DNA from 3 places in the Actinomadura sp. RB99 genome. Region 1 is predicted to be linked to each of the others. Evidence: riboswitches for the same ligand, from Rfam matches in the RefSeq annotation. Region 1 holds a riboswitch; each other region holds the start of a gene.
The links. A riboswitch is a leader RNA that binds a small molecule or an ion and turns the genes downstream of it on or off. The one in region 1 is predicted to bind S-adenosylmethionine.
Positions count from the first base shown of each region.

Region 2: linked by a shared signal. The riboswitch ahead of amrb99_RS21495 (GNAT family protein) and the one ahead of amrb99_RS40475 (aminotransferase class V-fold PLP-dependent enzyme) in region 1 are both predicted to bind S-adenosylmethionine.
Region 3: linked by a shared signal. The riboswitch ahead of thrC (threonine synthase) and the one ahead of amrb99_RS40475 (aminotransferase class V-fold PLP-dependent enzyme) in region 1 are both predicted to bind S-adenosylmethionine.

Region 1 is NZ_JABMCA010000074.1:19,783-25,356, forward strand. Features, by position in the region: gene amrb99_RS40470 (SseB family protein) at 1-2,742, opposite strand, end outside; gene amrb99_RS40475 (aminotransferase class V-fold PLP-dependent enzyme) at 2,921-4,219, opposite strand; SAM riboswitch class IV at 4,264-4,380, opposite strand; gene amrb99_RS40480 (hypothetical protein) at 4,431-4,811, shown strand; gene amrb99_RS40485 (transglycosylase domain-containing protein) at 4,872-5,574, opposite strand, start outside.
Region 2 is NZ_JABMCA010000023.1:49,102-54,675, forward strand. Features, by position in the region: gene amrb99_RS21480 (hypothetical protein) at 1-183, opposite strand, end outside; gene amrb99_RS21485 (helix-turn-helix transcriptional regulator) at 666-1,538, shown strand; gene amrb99_RS21490 (DUF397 domain-containing protein) at 1,589-1,795, opposite strand; SAM riboswitch class I at 2,219-2,308, shown strand; gene amrb99_RS21495 (GNAT family protein) at 2,316-2,933, shown strand; gene amrb99_RS21500 (GNAT family protein) at 2,930-3,556, shown strand; gene amrb99_RS21505 (alpha/beta hydrolase) at 3,582-4,130, opposite strand; gene amrb99_RS21510 (Lrp/AsnC family transcriptional regulator) at 4,254-4,709, shown strand; gene amrb99_RS21515 (ATP-binding protein) at 4,717-5,109, opposite strand; gene amrb99_RS21520 (helix-turn-helix transcriptional regulator) at 5,296-5,574, shown strand, end outside.
Region 3 is NZ_JABMCA010000032.1:5,361-10,934, reverse strand. Features, by position in the region: gene amrb99_RS26125 (sulfotransferase) at 1-1,040, shown strand, start outside; gene amrb99_RS26120 (trehalose-6-phosphate synthase) at 1,170-2,603, opposite strand; gene amrb99_RS26115 (cation diffusion facilitator family transporter) at 2,737-3,684, shown strand; SAM riboswitch class I at 3,794-3,935, shown strand; gene thrC (threonine synthase) at 3,952-5,196, shown strand; gene amrb99_RS26105 (MoaD/ThiS family protein) at 5,217-5,495, shown strand.

The DNA.
Region 1 (5,574 bases):
GTTGCCGGGCTCGAACTCTGGCTCGGGGGCGCCGACCGGCCGCAGCCGCCGCTCCGGCGCCTGCGGGTCGCCCGGCGGTTCCGTCGCGGCGGTCGACTCCGGGGCGGGCGAGTCGCTCGCCGGACCCAGGCCGACGATCGCGTGGCCGCCGGTCACGGTGGACGCGTTGGCTTCGGGCGCGTAACCGCCCGCCGCGTCCGGCACTGACGGCTCGGGCTCTGCCGGCGCTTCCGTGGTGGGGAGGTGCCGCGGACCGGTGTCTCCGGGCAGGGCCGTGTTGTACGCGCCATAGGACGGCTCTGCGGCAGGCGGCTGCGGCCCGTAAGCGGGCACGTCTTCTCTCCCACCGGACGGAACCGGCGGCGCCACCGGTTCACCGCCCCCCGGAACGCCGACCTGCGGCTGCGGCGGCACGACCGTGGGGTGCCCGCCGGAGGTGGTGGACGGTGCCGCCGGCTCGTGGTCCGCTGCGCTGACCTGAGGCTGGGGACCGGTCTGGTGCGGGCCGTCTCCCGGCGCGTTGAAACCGGGCTGTTCGGTCGGCGGTGTGGGGCCGGTGGTGGGGTATCCGCCGGAGGTGGTCGAGGGCGCTGTGGGTTCGTGGTTGGGTGCGCTGACCTGGGGCTGTGGCCTGGTGTGGTGCGGGTCGTTTTCCGGTGCGGGGGCGGGGTCCGCCGCGTTGAAGCCCGGCGATTCCGTCGGCGGTGTGGGGCCGGTGGTCGGGAATCCGCCGGAGGTGGCCGAGGGTGCCGAGGGCTCGTGGTTCGGCGCGGTGACCTGGGGTTGCGGGCCCGTGTCGTGGCGCGGGTCGGCTCCCGGGGCGGGCTCTGGAGCGCCGAAGGCGGGCTGCTCCGCCGGCAGGGGCGGGACGGCGGTCGGGTGACCGCCGGTCGTGTCCGAAGGTGCCGCTGGAGCCTGGTCCGGCGGCCCGGGGACGGCGGGATCGGCAGCGGGAAAGGCGGGCTGCTCAGGCTCGGCAGGCGCGCTCGGGGCGGCGTGGCTACCGGACGGCTGGGCCGCCTCGCCGGTCGGGATCGCCGCCGCGCCGGGGTCGGACGGGACGTAGCCGGGCCGCTGCTGCGGGCCGGTGCCGGTGCCGGCCGGTTCGCTCGGCGCGCCGTCGGGCACCGGGGACGCGTCCGTGGACGGGACGGCCGGTGCGACGGGAACGGCGGGGTTCTCCGGGGGAGGAGGAGTCGCGGCCGACGGCGGGGTGGCGGCCTTCTCGGGCGCGGTGCGCGGCGGCCCGCTGAGCGCGCGGACCTGCTCGCCGGGCATCGTGGCGTCGATCGGGGTGCCGGGGTTGAGGACGAGCGTCCACTCGGGGTCGGGCCAGGCGGACACGACGTCCAGCAGGCTCGGCATCACGAAGCGGGACGAGCCGATCGCCTCGTTCATCCACTTGAGGGACGTGAACAGCTGCACGGACGTGCGGCCGTGGACGGTGACGGGCCGCCACGGGAACGCCGGGTCGTCGGGCGCGATGCCCCACGGGGTGTCGGGGTCGGCGGGGACGAGGACCTGCGCGCCGAGGAGCACCTTGAAGAAGGTGTCGGTGTCGCGGCGGCGGGCGGCGTCGAAGAGGCGCTGCTCGATGTCGTTCTGCGGCTCGAACCGGTCGGTCATCCGGGCGGCGGCGCGCTGGTCGGCCCAGGTGGCGAGGCCGGGGAGCTGGGCGGCCATGACGGTGCCGCCGGCGGGGGAGCCGGAGTTGATGGCGAGGAGCCAGCCGTGGTCGGGCCAGTAGCGCAGCGCGACGGTGAACGGCAGCTTGATGTACTCGGTGCCGGTCCCGGCGGCGTGGGCGGCCTCGATGAGGCGCTCGGGGGAGGTGAAGACGGGGACGACGGTGCTGCCGTCGATCTCGCGGGTCCGCCACGGGAAGCCGGGGCGGCCGGGGCGGAGCGTGTAGTCGGTGTCGTCCGGGACGGGCAGCAGGATCTCGGTGTCCGCCATCGTCTGCAGGAACAGGTCGTGGTCGTTGTTCGCAGCGGCGCGCAGCAGTTCGCGTTCGACGTCGTTGGCGGGGTGGAACTCGGGCCGGGCCGGTTCGCGGGGCGCCTCGCGGGGCAGCTCGCGGTGCTGGCCCTGCAGCTCCTCCCACGGCGACTCGTCCGACGGCGGCGATGACGGGGCCGGCGGCGACGGGGCCGAGGGGGCCGGCGGCGCTGCGGCCTGAGCCGGAGCGGGTGGCGCCGCGGGCTCGGGAGCGGGTTCGGGAGCCGGTTCCGGTGCGGGCTCCGCCACGGGGGCGGGCGGCTCCGGCGCCGGCGGTGCCGCCGGGGCAGGCGTAGATGCGGGTGCGGGTGCCGGGGCGGCGGACGCGAGGTCGGGGCGGCCGACCTGCGGCGGGCGGCCGTCGCCGTCGGCGACCTGCCGGACGAACCAGGCGGGCATCCGCGCCTCGATCGGCAGCGGGACGCCGCCCGGGTGGCCGGGCGCGTCGACGGCCAGCCACCAGCGGGCGTCGGGCCAGGTCTCGGCGAGGTCGCCGAAGCGCAGCGTCATGAAGTGCCGCCAGGACGGGCCGAGGCACGCGCGCATCGCGGCGGCGGAGGTGTAGGCGAGGACGTGGACGCGGCCGTCCTCCTCGCGGGTCGGCCAGGCGGGCCCCGACCGCCCGGCGAGCACCCCGTCGACGGCGTCGTCCGGGACGGGCACCACGAGCTCGCTGCCCGCGAGGATGCGGAAGTAGCCCTCCTGGTCTCCGGCCCGTACGCTCTCCTCCAGTCGGCGTTCCAAGTCCGACGTGGGTCGCCACGCGTCGGCCACCGCCGCCACCCCCTGTTTCGTCCGTGCTCATCCCCGACCCGCCGGGTCCCGGTGGGAGATCCGGCGGGAAGTAGCGCGACTGCCTACGCTACAGGGGCGAACAGGACCAAAGGCCATAAACGTCTGTGCTCGCCGGCGAGTCCGCAGGTCAGCGCGGTGCCAGTCGCGCCAGCGCGGTGCACAGCCGGTCGATGTGCTCCTCGGTGGTCCCGATCCCGATGCTCGCGCGGACGGCCGCCCCCTCGCCGCCGCAGCCGGCGGAGTCGTCCCCGCCCAGCAGGTGCCGGACGAGCGGGTGCGCGCAGAACTTGCCGTCCCGCACGCCGATGCCGTGCTCACCGGACAGCGTAAGCGCCACGTCGCGCGCGTTCCAGCCGGTCACGGTGAAAGACACGATTCCCACGCGCGGCGACCGGTCGCCCCACAGGGTGAGCTCGCGGACGTGGGGGAGCGCGGCGAGCCCGGCGCGCAGCCGGGCGAGGAGCCGCTCCTCGCGGGCGGCGAGCGCGTCCCAGCCGGCGGCGGTGAGGGCCTCGCAGGCGGCGGCGAGCGCGATGACGCCGAGGACGTTGGGGGTGCCGGCCTCGTGCCGCTGCTCCGCCGCCGGCGCCCACCGGACCGCGCCGGCGACGGACGCGCTGGCGCCGCCGCCCTTGAGGTACGGGTCGGCTGCGCGCAGCCAGTCGGCGCGCCCGGCGAGCACGCCCGCGCCGAACGGTGCGTACAGCTTGTGGCCGGAGAACGCGACGTAGTCCAGGCCGAGCGCGGTCATGTCGAGCGGGCGGTGCGGGACGAGCTGCGCGGCGTCCACCGCGATGCGGGCGCCGTGCCGGCGGGCGACCTGCGCCAGCTCGCGGATCGGCCACAGCTCGCCGGTGACGTTGGACGCGGCGGTGACGACGAGCAGCCGCGCGCCGACCGGGGTCGCGGCGAGCGCGCGGTCGGCGGCGCCGATCGCCTCGGCGGGCGTGGCGGGGACGGGGAGCCGCACGGGCCGCTTCCACGGGAGCAGCGACGCGTGGTGCTCGGAGTCGAACACGACGACGCTCGTCCCGGACGGGACGGCGTGCGCGAGCAGGTTCATCGCGTCGGTGGTGTTGCGGGTGAACACGACGGCGGCGCGGCGCCACGCGCCGAGGAACTCGCGGACGGTCTCGCGCGCGCTCTCGTACGCCTCCGTCGTGACCTGCGAGGCGTAGCCGGCGCCGCGATGCACGCTGCTGTAGTAGGGCAGCGCACGGGTGACGGCCTCGTGCACCGCCTCCAGACAAGGCGCGCTGGCGGCGTAGTCGAGGTTGGCGTAGGGGACGTGGCGGCCGTCGTTCAGCGGGACGGGCGCGTCCGCGCCGACGACGCGCGGGAAGGCGCGAACTTCCCGTGCGGTGCCCGGCGTCTCAGCAGGCGTGAGCGGGGCGAGGGACGGTGCGGAGGCGAGCGTGGCGGGCATGCCGGTTCCTTCCGGGGTCAGGGACCCCGGGGCCGTGCCTGCGGGATCCGCGCTTGCCGGAACGCGGTGCCGCGTCCGGCCAGGTCCTCACCCGGGGCACCCCATCGCGGACGAAGGGTTGCCGGCCAGCGAGCCGGGGCTTGGCGCTGGCGCTCATGACCTAGTGCGGAAGTATATGCGGAGCCTGTGGCAGATCAAGGGGGAGGGTGCGATGCGGTACCGGGTGGTTCGGGCGCTTGCCGGGGGCGTGGTGATGCTCGGCGTGTCCGGCCTGCTGGGCGCGTGCGGGGCGCTGGGGGGCAACTCCGGCCAGGTCTGCAGCGACACCAAGAAGGCGTTCCAGCAGTACATCACCCAGGTCAGGAGCGTGCCGGCGGCGGAGCCCGCGCAGTGGGGCCAGGCGACGCAGCGGCTCGCGACCCGCCTCGACGCGCTGGCGAAGGAGGCCGACGACGGGGCGCTGAAGAAGGCGCTGCGGGCCGAGTCGCAGCGGCTGCGCGCGGCGGCCACGACCGTCGGCACCGGGGACGCCTCGCAGCTCAGCGCCGTGATGAACGACACACCGGCCCGTATCGGAAAGGCATGCGCCTAGCGGCACGGGGTGGGGCGGACGCGCAGAGGCCCGGCGGTGCGACCGCCGGGCCCCTCGCGCTCAGTTGAACATCTGGCCGCCGGTGCCGTCGCCGGTACCGCCGCCGCCGTCGTTCCCTCCACCGCCGTCGGTGCCGCCGCCGTTGCCGCCGCCGTCGGTGCCTCCACCGCCGTTCCCGCCGCCGTCACCGCCGCCGGGCAGCGTCGGGATGATGGTCGGCAGGTCCGTCGGCGGCTTCGGCTGGCGCGGCCCGCCCGTCCCGCCGGAGGGACGGTGCGTCGGGCCGTCGGTGCGCGGCCCCTCGGTGCTCGGCGCGCCGCCGCCCGGCGACGGGACGCCCCAGCCGCTGCCCGGCGTCTCCGACGGCGACCCGAACGTCTTCGGGTCGTAGCCCTTGATGTCGACCGCGTCGGTCATGTACGAGCGCCAGATCTGGGTGGGCAGCTGCCCGCCGTAGGAGCCGTACCCGGGGATGTTCAGCGCCTTGTTGTCCTCGCGGAACATCGCCACGCTCGTCGCCATCTGCGGGACGAACCCGTTGAACCAGATCGCCCGGCCCTCGTCGGTGGTGCCGGTCTTGCCGGCGACGTCGCGGCCGTCGGGCAGCTGCGCGCCGGTGCCGGTGCCGCCCTGGACGACCTGCTGCATCGCGTACGTGGCGTCCCGCGCGACCTGGGTGCCGAACGCCCGCTCGCCCTTCTCGGAGAACTTGCGGGCCTGGCCCTCGTTGTCGGTCACCGACTTCACCACGTACGGCTGCCGG
Region 2 (5,574 bases), on a different contig from region 1:
GTCACCGCGGTCCTCGAACGGATCGCACCACCGGTCCTCGATGCCCGTGTACGTCATGGCCTGCTTCAACTGACCGTAGATCTGGCTCCGCAACTCCTGCTTGATCGGGTTCGTGCGAAGCGCCGCCGTCGAATTCTCCAGGTCGACGACGAGAATGCTCCTGTGCACAGGGTTGCTGCTCACCGGAGCGCCCCCAATCCCGCACGACCCCAGGGCCGTGCGCGTCCCCGCCGCGTGCGGCGTGACTCGGAGGACCGGCCGCGCGGAGTGCGCGGCCCGGGGCCCGACCGAGGCACCGTCGCCCGCCGGGCCGGGATGCAGACCGTTCCGGTGCGGGGATTCCGAACAGTCTTGACGCGACAATCGATCTCTTGAACGAGCCGGCTAGTTGCAGTCTGAGTTGGTTCTACCCGCCATGCAAGGTGCATAGCCACGTGCATCACGAGGGGAAGCTGATTGTGACCTCGCAGGTGAGGTTGCGCCCCCTCCGCATCGCCTGTGAGATTCCCTGATTGGGAGTTTCAGGGTGGTCGCTGCTCACTTACAAGGCTGGTAGAGCGGCAGTTGGGTCTGGCGGCACTCGCAGGTGTCCTCTATTCTTTCTCTGCAAGTTGCATAATCCCTTCGAAGCCCCGCTGGACCTCGCGACACGGCTTGGAGGAAACATGGCGGCTGCCCCGACCGTTCGCCAGCGCCGGCTGGGTGCCGAGTTGCGGCGGTTGAGGGAGAGTCTCGGCCCGACCGCCGAAGAGATCGCGACCAGGCTCGACTGGTCGCCTTCCAAGCTCAGCCGCATCGAGAACGCCCGCATCGGCGTGCGAGTCTCCGATGTTCGCCTGCTCCTTGAGTTGTACGGGGTCGAAGAGGGGCACAGGGAAGAGATCGTTGCGCTCGCGACCAGTGCGACGAAGCGAGGCTGGTGGGACGCCTACCGCCATACGTTGCCCGAGCGGTTCGCCGCCTACGTTGCGTTGGAGGACGAGGCGACCGCGGCGCATCTCTACAGCACCCATACAGTGCCCGCCCTGCTGCAGACCAGAGAGTATGCGCGCAGCGTCATCGAGACCAGCCGTCTCGTAACGCAGATGTCAACGGGGAAGGTAGCCCGCAACGTGGACGCGCGAATGCGGCGGCAAGAGCTGCTCAAAAGGCCGGATCCGCTTTCCTACTCCGCTGTCGTCGACGAGTCGGTCCTGCTGCGCCTGGTCGGTGACGAAGGGATCATGCGGCGCCAATTGGAATGGCTGCTCGAAGTGGCGGAGCTTCCCAACGTTCACATCTTTGTGCAGCGTCTGCAGGCGCATCGTGAACCTATAATCGGAGAGGCGTTCACGCTGCTGCGGTTCGCGCCGGCATACGATGTTCAATTTCCCGACGTGGCCTACATTGACAGCTTCACGATGCAAATGGACCTTCAGGATGACGAGATAACCGAGAGGTACCGGAGAGCCTGGAAAGCCTTGAGGGCTTCCTCGATGGACCCCGACGACTCGGTTCGGTACATCGCGCGCACGGCGCAGGAGAAGTGGTCCGAATGAAGATGCGCGGCCTCCGCCAGGGTGCCCGGGAGGAGGCCGCGGTGGCGCCGTCACTGCAGGTCGAGGTCGCCCGCCTTGGCTTTGGCGAGGAAGGTCGTGAACACCTCTGATGCAAGGGTGAGAACCGGGCCGTCGGGGCCGGTCTTGGTGTCACGTACACCGAGCTTTCCTGCTGCGATGCGCGCCACTTCGACGCAGTTCGAGTCGGCGACGCAGCGAGAACTCTTGCGCCAATGAGATTCCGTTGTAGCGGACACGTAACGTGATCTTTCTAGGTTCGTTGATAGGTGAGAATCTCACAGCACCGGACGCAAGGTGCCTTTTGCCGCTCCAGTGGTGCGGCCGGAACATGATGCGTTGGAGCGGTGAAGTTTCCAAGGAGCATTTCCCCTGGAAGGGGTTTCATAATACTCACCGCGAAGTAATATGCAAGCTCTGGAAGGTCAAGTTCCGGACGCTGTTCAGGTGGTGAGAAGGGGGTGACATAAGTCGCATGAAGGAGGAAAGCGGGCGCCTGCTGAGATCGCAGATCGGCCCGAACTGAGAGAGTTCGGGTGCTCACCCTCGCTATAGATCTGCGGGTCCTTGGAGGCCCTCCGCCGTGCTGTGGGATCAGACCGGCGGTGCGCTCGGAAGCGTGTTGACGGGGGGTGGGTGGGGCGGGCAGGATGCGGGGGTTGTGATCATCTAGAGGACCTGAGGGACCTGGCCCTGGGACGGTCCGGCAACCTGCCTTCGCGGCAAGGTGCCAATGCCAGGAGCGATGAGGAGAAGCTCATGGGCGTACGCCTTGATGTTCCTGTGCTGGCCGGGACGCTCGTCCGGCTGGAGCCGCTGTCGTTGGAGCATGTGCCGCAGCTGGCGGAGGCCGCCGAGGAGAACCGGTCGTCGTACGGGTTCACGCTCGTGCCTGGGGCGGCGGACATGGAGTCCTATGTCGCCGGGCAGCTCGCGCGGCCCGGGCTGACGCCGTTCGCGCAGGTCAGGGTCGCGGACGGGAAGGCGGTCGGGCACACCGGCCTCTGGGATCCGCGGACGTGGCCCGGCACGGACCGGCTGTGCGCGATCGAGGTCGGCTGGACGTGGCTGGCCGCGTCCGCGCAGGGCACCGCCATCAACGTCGAGGCGAAGAAGCTGCTGTTCACCTACGCCTTCGAGACGCTGGGCGTGGCGCGCGTCGATCTCAAGACGGATGCGCGGAACGAGCGGTCGCGGCGGGCGATCGAGCGGCTCGGCGTGCACTTCGAGGGCGTCCTGCGGAGCTGGTCGCCGTCGTGGGCGCCGGGCGAGGAGGGCACGCTGCGCGACTCGGCGATGTTCTCGGTGGTCGAGTCGGAGTGGCCGTCGGTGAAGACGGCCATGACGAACCGGCTGGCGGGGACCGTCGCGAGGTGACGGCGAACGGGTTTCCCGGGCGCGTGCCGGTGCTGGACGGGACGGTGGTACGGCTGGAGCCGCTGTCGATGCGGCATGTGTCCGAGCTCGCGGAGGCCGCCGAGGAGAACAGGTCGTCGTACGGCTTCACACCGGTGCCCTCCGCGGCCGGCATGGAGGCGTACGTCTCCGACAAGCTCGACCGTCCTGAACTCATGGCGTTCGCACAGGTCAGAGTGGCGGATGGGAGGGCGGTCGGGCATACCGCGCTGTTGCATCCGCAGCCATGGCCCGGCCGGGACCGGTTGCGCGCGGTCGAGATCGGGTGGACGTGGCTGGCGGCGTCCGCGCAGGGCACCGGCATGAACGTCGAGGCGAAGAAGCTCCTGTTCGGCTACGCGTTCGAGACGCTGGGCGTGGCCCGCGTGGAGCTGAAGACGGATGCGCGGAACGAGCGGTCGCGGCGGGCGATCGAGCGGCTCGGCGCGCATTTCGAGGGCGTCCTGCGCAGTTACTCGGAGTCGTGGGTCGCCGGTGAGGAAGGCGAGTTGCGCGACACCGCCGTGTTCTCCGTGATCGCCGCCGAGTGGCCGTCCGTGGAGACGACGATGGCGAACCGCCTGGCAGAGGCCGTCCAGCCCTGACAGCACCGCCACCTGTGGTGGGCGATCAGTGCGGGGTCAGCGAGTTCAGGAGTTCGCGGCCGTGCTGCCAGGAGCCCAGGTCGCTGGCGGAGTTGATGTGTCCGCATGCGTCCACCAGATGAAATCGTGCCTCCCAGCGCGCCGCGAATGCGGCGGCCGTCTCGGGAGTGCAGTACGGGTCGTCGACGCTGGCCACCACCAGGGCCGGGCATGGCAACGGCTGCGCTGACACGTCGGTGAACGTCGAGGCCGCCTGGCGTGGGAACGCCGGGCCCGCTGGGTCGGGCGGCGCGACCAGGAACGCGCCGCCCACCGGGCTTGAGGGATTCTTGAGCAGCCAGGCGGACGCCGCCCAGCAGCCCAGGCTGTGGGCTATCAGCACGACCTGGCCGTCCTGCCGCGAGGCGTTGTCGTACGCCTTCTGCACAGCGCCGACCCAGTCGTCCAGTTCGGGGGCGGACCATGAGGCGGGGGAGATCCTCACCGCCGAGGCGCCCCACTCCCGCTCCCACAAGGTCTGCCAGTGCCGGCCGTCCGAGCCGTCGATGCCCGGGATGATGATGTACGCGGTCACTGCCCACCACCGTTTCACTCGTCGCCCCTTGCGATCATGAGGGCGCTCGACGCGGATTCTGGTGGATGCATCGGGGCGGCGGCCGTGTTGCAAGTGATCTCAAAGAAAATGGTGCGGACGACAATGGAATCACTCGACCGGATAGACCGTGACATCCTCGCCCTGCTCCAGGCCGACGGCCGGCTGACCGGCGCGGAGGTGGGACGCCGCGTCGGGCTCTCGCAGCCTGCGGCGAGCGCCCGCATCCAGCGGCTGGAGAAGAGCGGCGTCATCACCGGCTACCGGGCCCTGGTCGACCCGGAAGCCCTCGGGCTGAACATCCATGCGGTCGTCCGGTTGCGCACCACGCACGCCCGGCTCTCACCCGCCCTGGACTTCGCCTCCCGGACGTCCGAGATCACCTCCGTCCTCAGGGTCACCGGGGAAGACTGCCTCATCTTCGACGTCCACTGCCCGCAGGCGGGACGGCTCGAAGAAGTCGTCGACGCGCTGGCCCGGTACGGCCCCGTCACCACGTCCCTCGTGCTCCACGCCTATCCGCCGAAGCCGCTGACCGACGCCACGCCGGCGACGCCGTGATCCGCGGCTACTGGAGCTCGAACCAGACGGCGTGGCCCTCGGCGCGCGGTTCCATGCCCCACGCTTTCGCGAGGGACGCGACGATCAGCAGGCCGCGGCCGGTGACGTCCAGCTCGGCCGCCTCGGCGACGTGCGGGACGGTCGCCGCCCGCCCGTCGTCGATCACCTCCATCCGGACGGTCCGCGCCGAGTAGGTCACCTCCACGCGGATCTGGCCGTCCCGTCCCGACTCGGTGTAGCGCAGCGCGTTCGTCAGCAGCTCGCTCATGCAGAGCGCCGCGTCGTCCAGGTATGGATGCTCCAGGCCCAGCACGTCGCGCAGCCAGCGCCGCGCGTGCCCCACCGCCCGGTCCATCCCCGGCAACAGGAGCGCGTCGAACCTCATGGTCGGCGCAGTCATCGCCCACTCCCTTCGCATCGCTGTCGCCGAAAAGAATGAGCCGGACGTCCGCGGCCGAACGATGCGTTCGCCGTCCTCGTCCGCAGGTCCTCGGGCAACAGTGACTCAGTCACTTTTGACCGAGGCACTGTTGCCGCCTTCGTTGGAAACCTTCAGCATCACGCAAAGTCAAGGCATGATTACTCCATGGAGAACGCGCAGCGCCCGACCATGCGAAGCCGCAAGCTCGGCCAGCGCCTTCGCGCCATCCGTGAGGAGCGAGGGCTCACCCTCCAGAAGGCCGCCCGCCTGCTCAACCGCACCCCGTCCTCGCTGAGCAAGCTCGAAACCGGCAAACGCGGCATCCGCCGCCCCGCCCTGGAGCACATGCTCGACCGCTACGAGATCAGTGACCCTGACGAGCGCCAGTACCTCTTCGATCTCGCCCGAGACTCCGGCAAGAAGGGCTGGTGGCTCCGTCATGAA
Region 3 (5,574 bases), on a different contig from region 1:
CATCCGGCCTCGCGACCCCGTCCGAACGCCCGATCTTCGTGATCGGCTGCCCGCGTTCCGGGACGACGCTGCTGCGGCTCATGCTGCACTCGCATCCCCGCATCGCGCTCCCGATCGAGACGCGGTTCGTGCTCCCCGCCTATGCGGCGCGGGCACAGTTCGGTGACCTCGCGGACAGCAGGAACAGGCGCGCGCTCGCCGACTGGCTGACCACCCGGCCGGCCACCCGGTTCCGCGATCTCGGCCTGGACCCCCGCGCGATCACCGAGGAGATCGTCGCGGCGCCGCCGACCCTCGGGTCCGCCCTCGCCGTCGTCTTCCGCGCCTACGCGCGGCTGCACGGCAAGGTCCGCTGGGGCGACAAGCGCCCGAGCTACATCCGGCACGCCGGCGCGCTGCTGCGGATGTTCCCGGACGCCCAGTTCGTCCACCTGGTCCGCGACGGCCGGGACTGCGTCGCGTCCCTCAAGGAGATGCCCTGGTACGACCAGGACCTCAACCACGCCGTCTCCGTCTGGCGGGAGGCGATCGACACCGGCCGGCGGCTCGCCGCACGCCTCGGCCCGGACGCCTTCTACGAGCTGCAGTACGAGCGGCTCGTCGCCGACCCCGCCGACGAACTGCCCCGGCTGTGCGAGTTCCTCGGCGAGGACTACCACCCGGCGATGACGGCCCCGCAGTCCCTCGCGCAGCGCATCGTCCCGCCACAGAAGACGTGGCACGACCTCACCCGCGACGCGGTCACCTGCACCCGGGTCGGATCGTGGGCGCAGCGGCTGGACGCCTGGGAGATCAGCCTCGCCGAGGCCGCGTTCGGCGAGCGGCTCGCCGAGTACGGCTACGAGCCCAGCGGCCTGCCCAAGCCGCCCGCCGCCCGGCTCGCCCGCTTCGCGCGCACGGCGGCCCACCGCCGCATGGCGCACAGCAAGGCCGAACTCCGCGAACGCTGGCAGCGCCGCCACGAACCGAGCCCCGTCGACTGCCGCCTGGCCCCCGTCGAGCTCCCGGTGGAGGCACCGCAGGAGAAGCTCCCGAACTAGCGTCCTCGAAGGGCGTCCCTCAAGTTCTCCGCCGGGCGCGGACGCGCGTTCCGCCGCGGACGCCGTTCAGCCCAAGGCCACGAACGGTCAGCCGAAGGCCGCGACGGTCGTTCGAGGGCCGCGAACGGGTCAGTCGAGGGCCGCGAGCTGGTCGGCGAACCAGCGCTGGGGCGGGAGCGCGGTCGCCGCGGACACGAGCCGGGCGCAGCGCTCGGCCCGCTGGTCGCGGGGCATCAGCAAGCCCTGGTGCAGCGCCTCCGCGGTCTGGGACACGTCGAACGGGTTCACCACGAGCGCGTCCTCCGACAGCTCCGCCGCGGCGCCCGCCTCGCGCGACAGCACCAGCGCGCAGCCCCGCTCGGACAGGATGGGCCCCTCCTTCGCGACGAGGTTCATCCCGTCCCGGATCGGGTTCACCAGCAGCACGTCCGCGAGCCCGTACGCGGCGAGCGACCTCGGGTAGTCGTCGTTGACCTGAAGGATCAGCGGCTCCCACGTCGCGGTGCCGAACTCCTCGGTGATCTGCTTCGCCATCCGCTGCACGGCCGCCGTGTACTCCCGGTACTCGGGCAGGTCGTAACGCGACGGGTAGGCGAACGCGAGGTGCACCACGCGCCCGCGCCACTCCGGATGGTTGGTGAGCATCTCCCGGTACGCGGCCAGCCCCCGCACGATGTTCTTCGACAGCTCGGTCCGGTCGACCCGGACGATGAGCTGCCGGTCGCCCACCTGCTCGCGCAGCGCGCGCGCCCGCTCCGCCACGTCCTGCTGGGCCGCCCGCTCCCGCAGCGCCGCTCCGTCCACGCCGAGACCGTGGACGCCCACGCGCGTCGTGTGCCCCGCGCAGGTGACGGTGCGGGCGGCGCGGTCGACGCGCGCGCCGAGCACCACCTCGCAGCAGTCGAGGAACGCCGAGGCCCAGCGCTCGGTGAGGAACCCGGCGTGGTCCGCGCCGAGGATGCCCTGGAGGACCTGCGCGCCGATGTCGTCCGGCAGCAGCCGGAAGTACTCCGGCGGAGCCCACGGCGTGTGCGAGAAATGCACGATCCTCAGGTCGGGACGCCGGTCCCGCAGCATCCGCGGCGCCAGCGACAGGTGGTAGTCCTGGATCGCCGCCTTCGCGCCCGGCGCCGCGTCCCGCGCCAGCGCGTCGGCGAACGCCGCGTTGTACGCCTCGTAGGACTGCCAGTCGCGCCGCGCGCGCGCATCGAAGTGCGGGCTGCGCGGGGTGTCGTACAGCAGGTGGTGGACGAACCACAGCGTCGAGTTCGCGACCGCGTTGTACGCCCGGTGGAACGTCGCCGCCGGGATGTCGAGCATCCGGACGGCCGCGCCGCCCGTGTCGTGCCCCGCGAGGTCGATCCGCCCGTCCGGAGCGCGCCGCGCCGCCGTCCGGTCCGCCTCACCGAGGCTCGCGCACACCCACAGCACGTCCTGCCCGGACGCGACGCCGGCGAGGCCGGACACGAGCCCGCCGCCTCCCCGCCGCATCTCCAGCGCGCCGTCGTCGGACAGCGAGAACGACACGGGCCCGCGGTTCGACGCCACCACCACTTGGCTCATACGGGAAGGGTCTCAGTTGTGACGGGGGTGCTTCAAAGTGGCCCGGGGGGAACACTTCGGGGCCGTTCGACAGGCAGGCATCTGTACCGAAAGCACTGCGGTTAGGGGGATTTGCCCCGGGTACCCGGACGGAATGAGTCGGGCCGAGACGACCAAGACCGTCCTCGTCGCAGGGGCGGCGAACCTCATCCTCGCCATCGCCAAGCTGATCGCCGGGATGCTCGCCGGATCGAGCGCGATGCTCGCCGAAGGCGCGCACTCCGTAGCCGACACCCTCAACCAGGGGTTCCTGTTCACCTCGCTGCGGCGCAGCGCCCGCCCACCCGACCGCCGCCACCCGTTCGGCTACGGCAACGAGCGCTACTTCTGGTCGCTGCTCGCCGCGTTCGGCATCTTCGTCGCCGGCGGCGGCTTCTCCATCTTCGAGGGCGTCCTCACGATGAGCGGCCACGGCGGCTCCGAAGGCGACGTGTGGCTCGCCTACGGCGTCCTCGCCCTCGGCGCGGTGCTGGAGGGGACGTCCTGGGTCCGCGCGTTCACGCAGGCGCGCCGCGAGACCCGCGAGAACGGCCGCGACATCGTCGACCACGTCCGCCGGTCGCCCGACGTCACCTTCAAGGCCGCGCTGTTCGAGGACACCGCCGCCATGATCGGCCTCGCGTTCGCCGCCGCCGGGCTCGTCCTGCGGCAGCTCACCGGCTCGGAGTTCTGGGACGGCCTCGCGTCCGTCCTGATCGGCCTGCTGCTCGTCGCCGTCGCGTTCGTGCTCGGCCGCGACAGCATGGGCCTGATCATCGGCCAGGCCGCCGACCCCGCCGCGCAGCGCGAGATCCGCGCCGAGATCGCCGCGGCGCCCGGCGTCACCGGCGTCGACGAGCTGCTCACCATGCACTTCGGCCCGGACGAGCTGCTCGTCGCCGCCCGGGTCAACTTCTCCGACGCCATCAGCGCCGACCAGGCCGAGGACGTCGCCGGCGAGATCGACCGCCGGCTGAAGGAGCGCGTCCCGATCGTCCGGCACGTCTTCCTCGACCCCACCCAGCGCGCGCCCGCCCGGCCCGTCGCCGACGAGCCCGCGTGATCAAGACCACCCCCGGGGTAACGTCTCACTGGGCGGACCCACCTGTCCGCCCTCCGGTCACGTCATGTAAAGTTCGCATACGAGCTCAAAGCGCTCGATAACTGAATACCGCTCATCCAGAGGGGTGGAGGGACCGGCCCTGTGAAGCCCCGGCAACCACCCGGCTGAGGCGCACTCGCGATCCTGCGAGGCCGGCCGGGAGATGGTGCCAACTCCGGCCTGCGACCAAGGTGGCGCAGGGAAGATGGGGAGAAAGGCCTCGCCCTCATGGCACTCACGCCTGCCACTGACCTCGGACCCGCTACCGCCCTCGTCTGCCGCGAATGCGGCTCGAAGCGCGATCTCGGCCCCTTCTACGCGTGCGAGGAGTGTTTCGGCCCGCTGGAGATCGCCTACGACTTCGGCGGGATCACCCGGGCCGACATCGAGTCCGGCCCGCGCAACATCTGGCGCTACCGCGGGCTGCTGCCCGTCCCGTCGACCGTCGCCGACACCCCGAACACCGAGCCCGGCCTGACCCGGCTCGTCCGCGCCGACAACCTCGCCGAGAGCATCGGCCTGCAGCGCCTGTGGGTGAAGGACGACAGCGGCAACCCGACCCACTCCTTCAAGGACCGCGTCGTCGCGGTGGCGCTCGCCGCCGCCCGCGAGCTCGGCTTCAAGGTGCTGGCGTGCCCGTCCACCGGCAACCTCGCCAACGCGGTCGCCGCCGCCGCGGCCCGCGCCGGGATCCGCAGCGCCGTGTTCGTCCCGTCGAACCTCGAGTCCCAGAAGATCATTACGACGGCCGTGTACGGCGGGACGTTCGTCACCGTCGACGGCAACTACGACGACGTGAACCGGCTCGCGTCCGAGATCGCCGGGGAGCAGGACGACTGGGCGTTCGTCAACGTCAACGTCCGCCCGTACTACGCCGAGGGCTCCAAGACGCTCGGCTACGAGATCGCCGAGCAGCTCGGCTGGCGGCTGCCCGACCAGATCGTGGTGCCGGTCGCGTCCGGCTCCCAGCTCACCAAGATCGACAAGGCGTTCCAGGAGCTGATCAAGCTGGGCCTGGTCGAGGACAAGCCGTACCGCGTGTTCGGCGCCCAGGCCGCCGGCTGCGACCCGGTGTCCGCCGCGTTCAAGGCGGGCCACGACGTCGTCCGCCCGGTCAAGCCCGACACCATCGCCAAGTCGCTGGCCATCGGCAACCCCGCCGACGGCCCCTACGTGCTGGACGTGGCGCGCCGCACCGGCGGCGCCGTCGAGGACGTCACCGACGAGCAGGTCGTCGAGGGCATCCGGCTGCTCGCCCGCACCGAGGGCATCTTCGGCGAGACCGCCGGCGGCGTCACCGTCGGCTGCCTGCGCAAGCTCGTCGACGCCGGCACCCTCGACCCGGCCGCCGAGACCGTGATCATCAACTCCGGGGACGGGCTCAAGACGTTGGACGCCGTCGCGCCCGTCGCCAAGCCCAGCGCCAACATCGCCCCGACGCTGGAGGCGTTCCGCGCCGCCGGCCTCGCCTGAGAACGAGAAGGAGCCAGCACATGAGCAGCGTGTCCGTCCGCATCCCGACGATCCTGCGGACCTACACCGGCGGCGAGGCGGAAGTGAAGGCGGAGGGCGCGACCCTGCGCGCCGTGGTCGCCGACCTGGAGGCCAGCTACACCGGCATCGCGGCCCGCATCCTGGACGACGCCGGCAAGATCCGCCGGTTCGTCAACGTCTACGTCGGCGACGAGGACGTCCGGTTCGCCGACGGCCTCGACACCGCGACCCCCGCGGGCAGCCAGATCTCGATCATCCCCGCGGTCGCGGGCGGCTGACCGCCACCGGCCATCCGGCCGCCGTCCCCGAGCGCCGTCGCGGCCGCCGGGCGGGGTCGACTCCGATCATGCCGGGTCG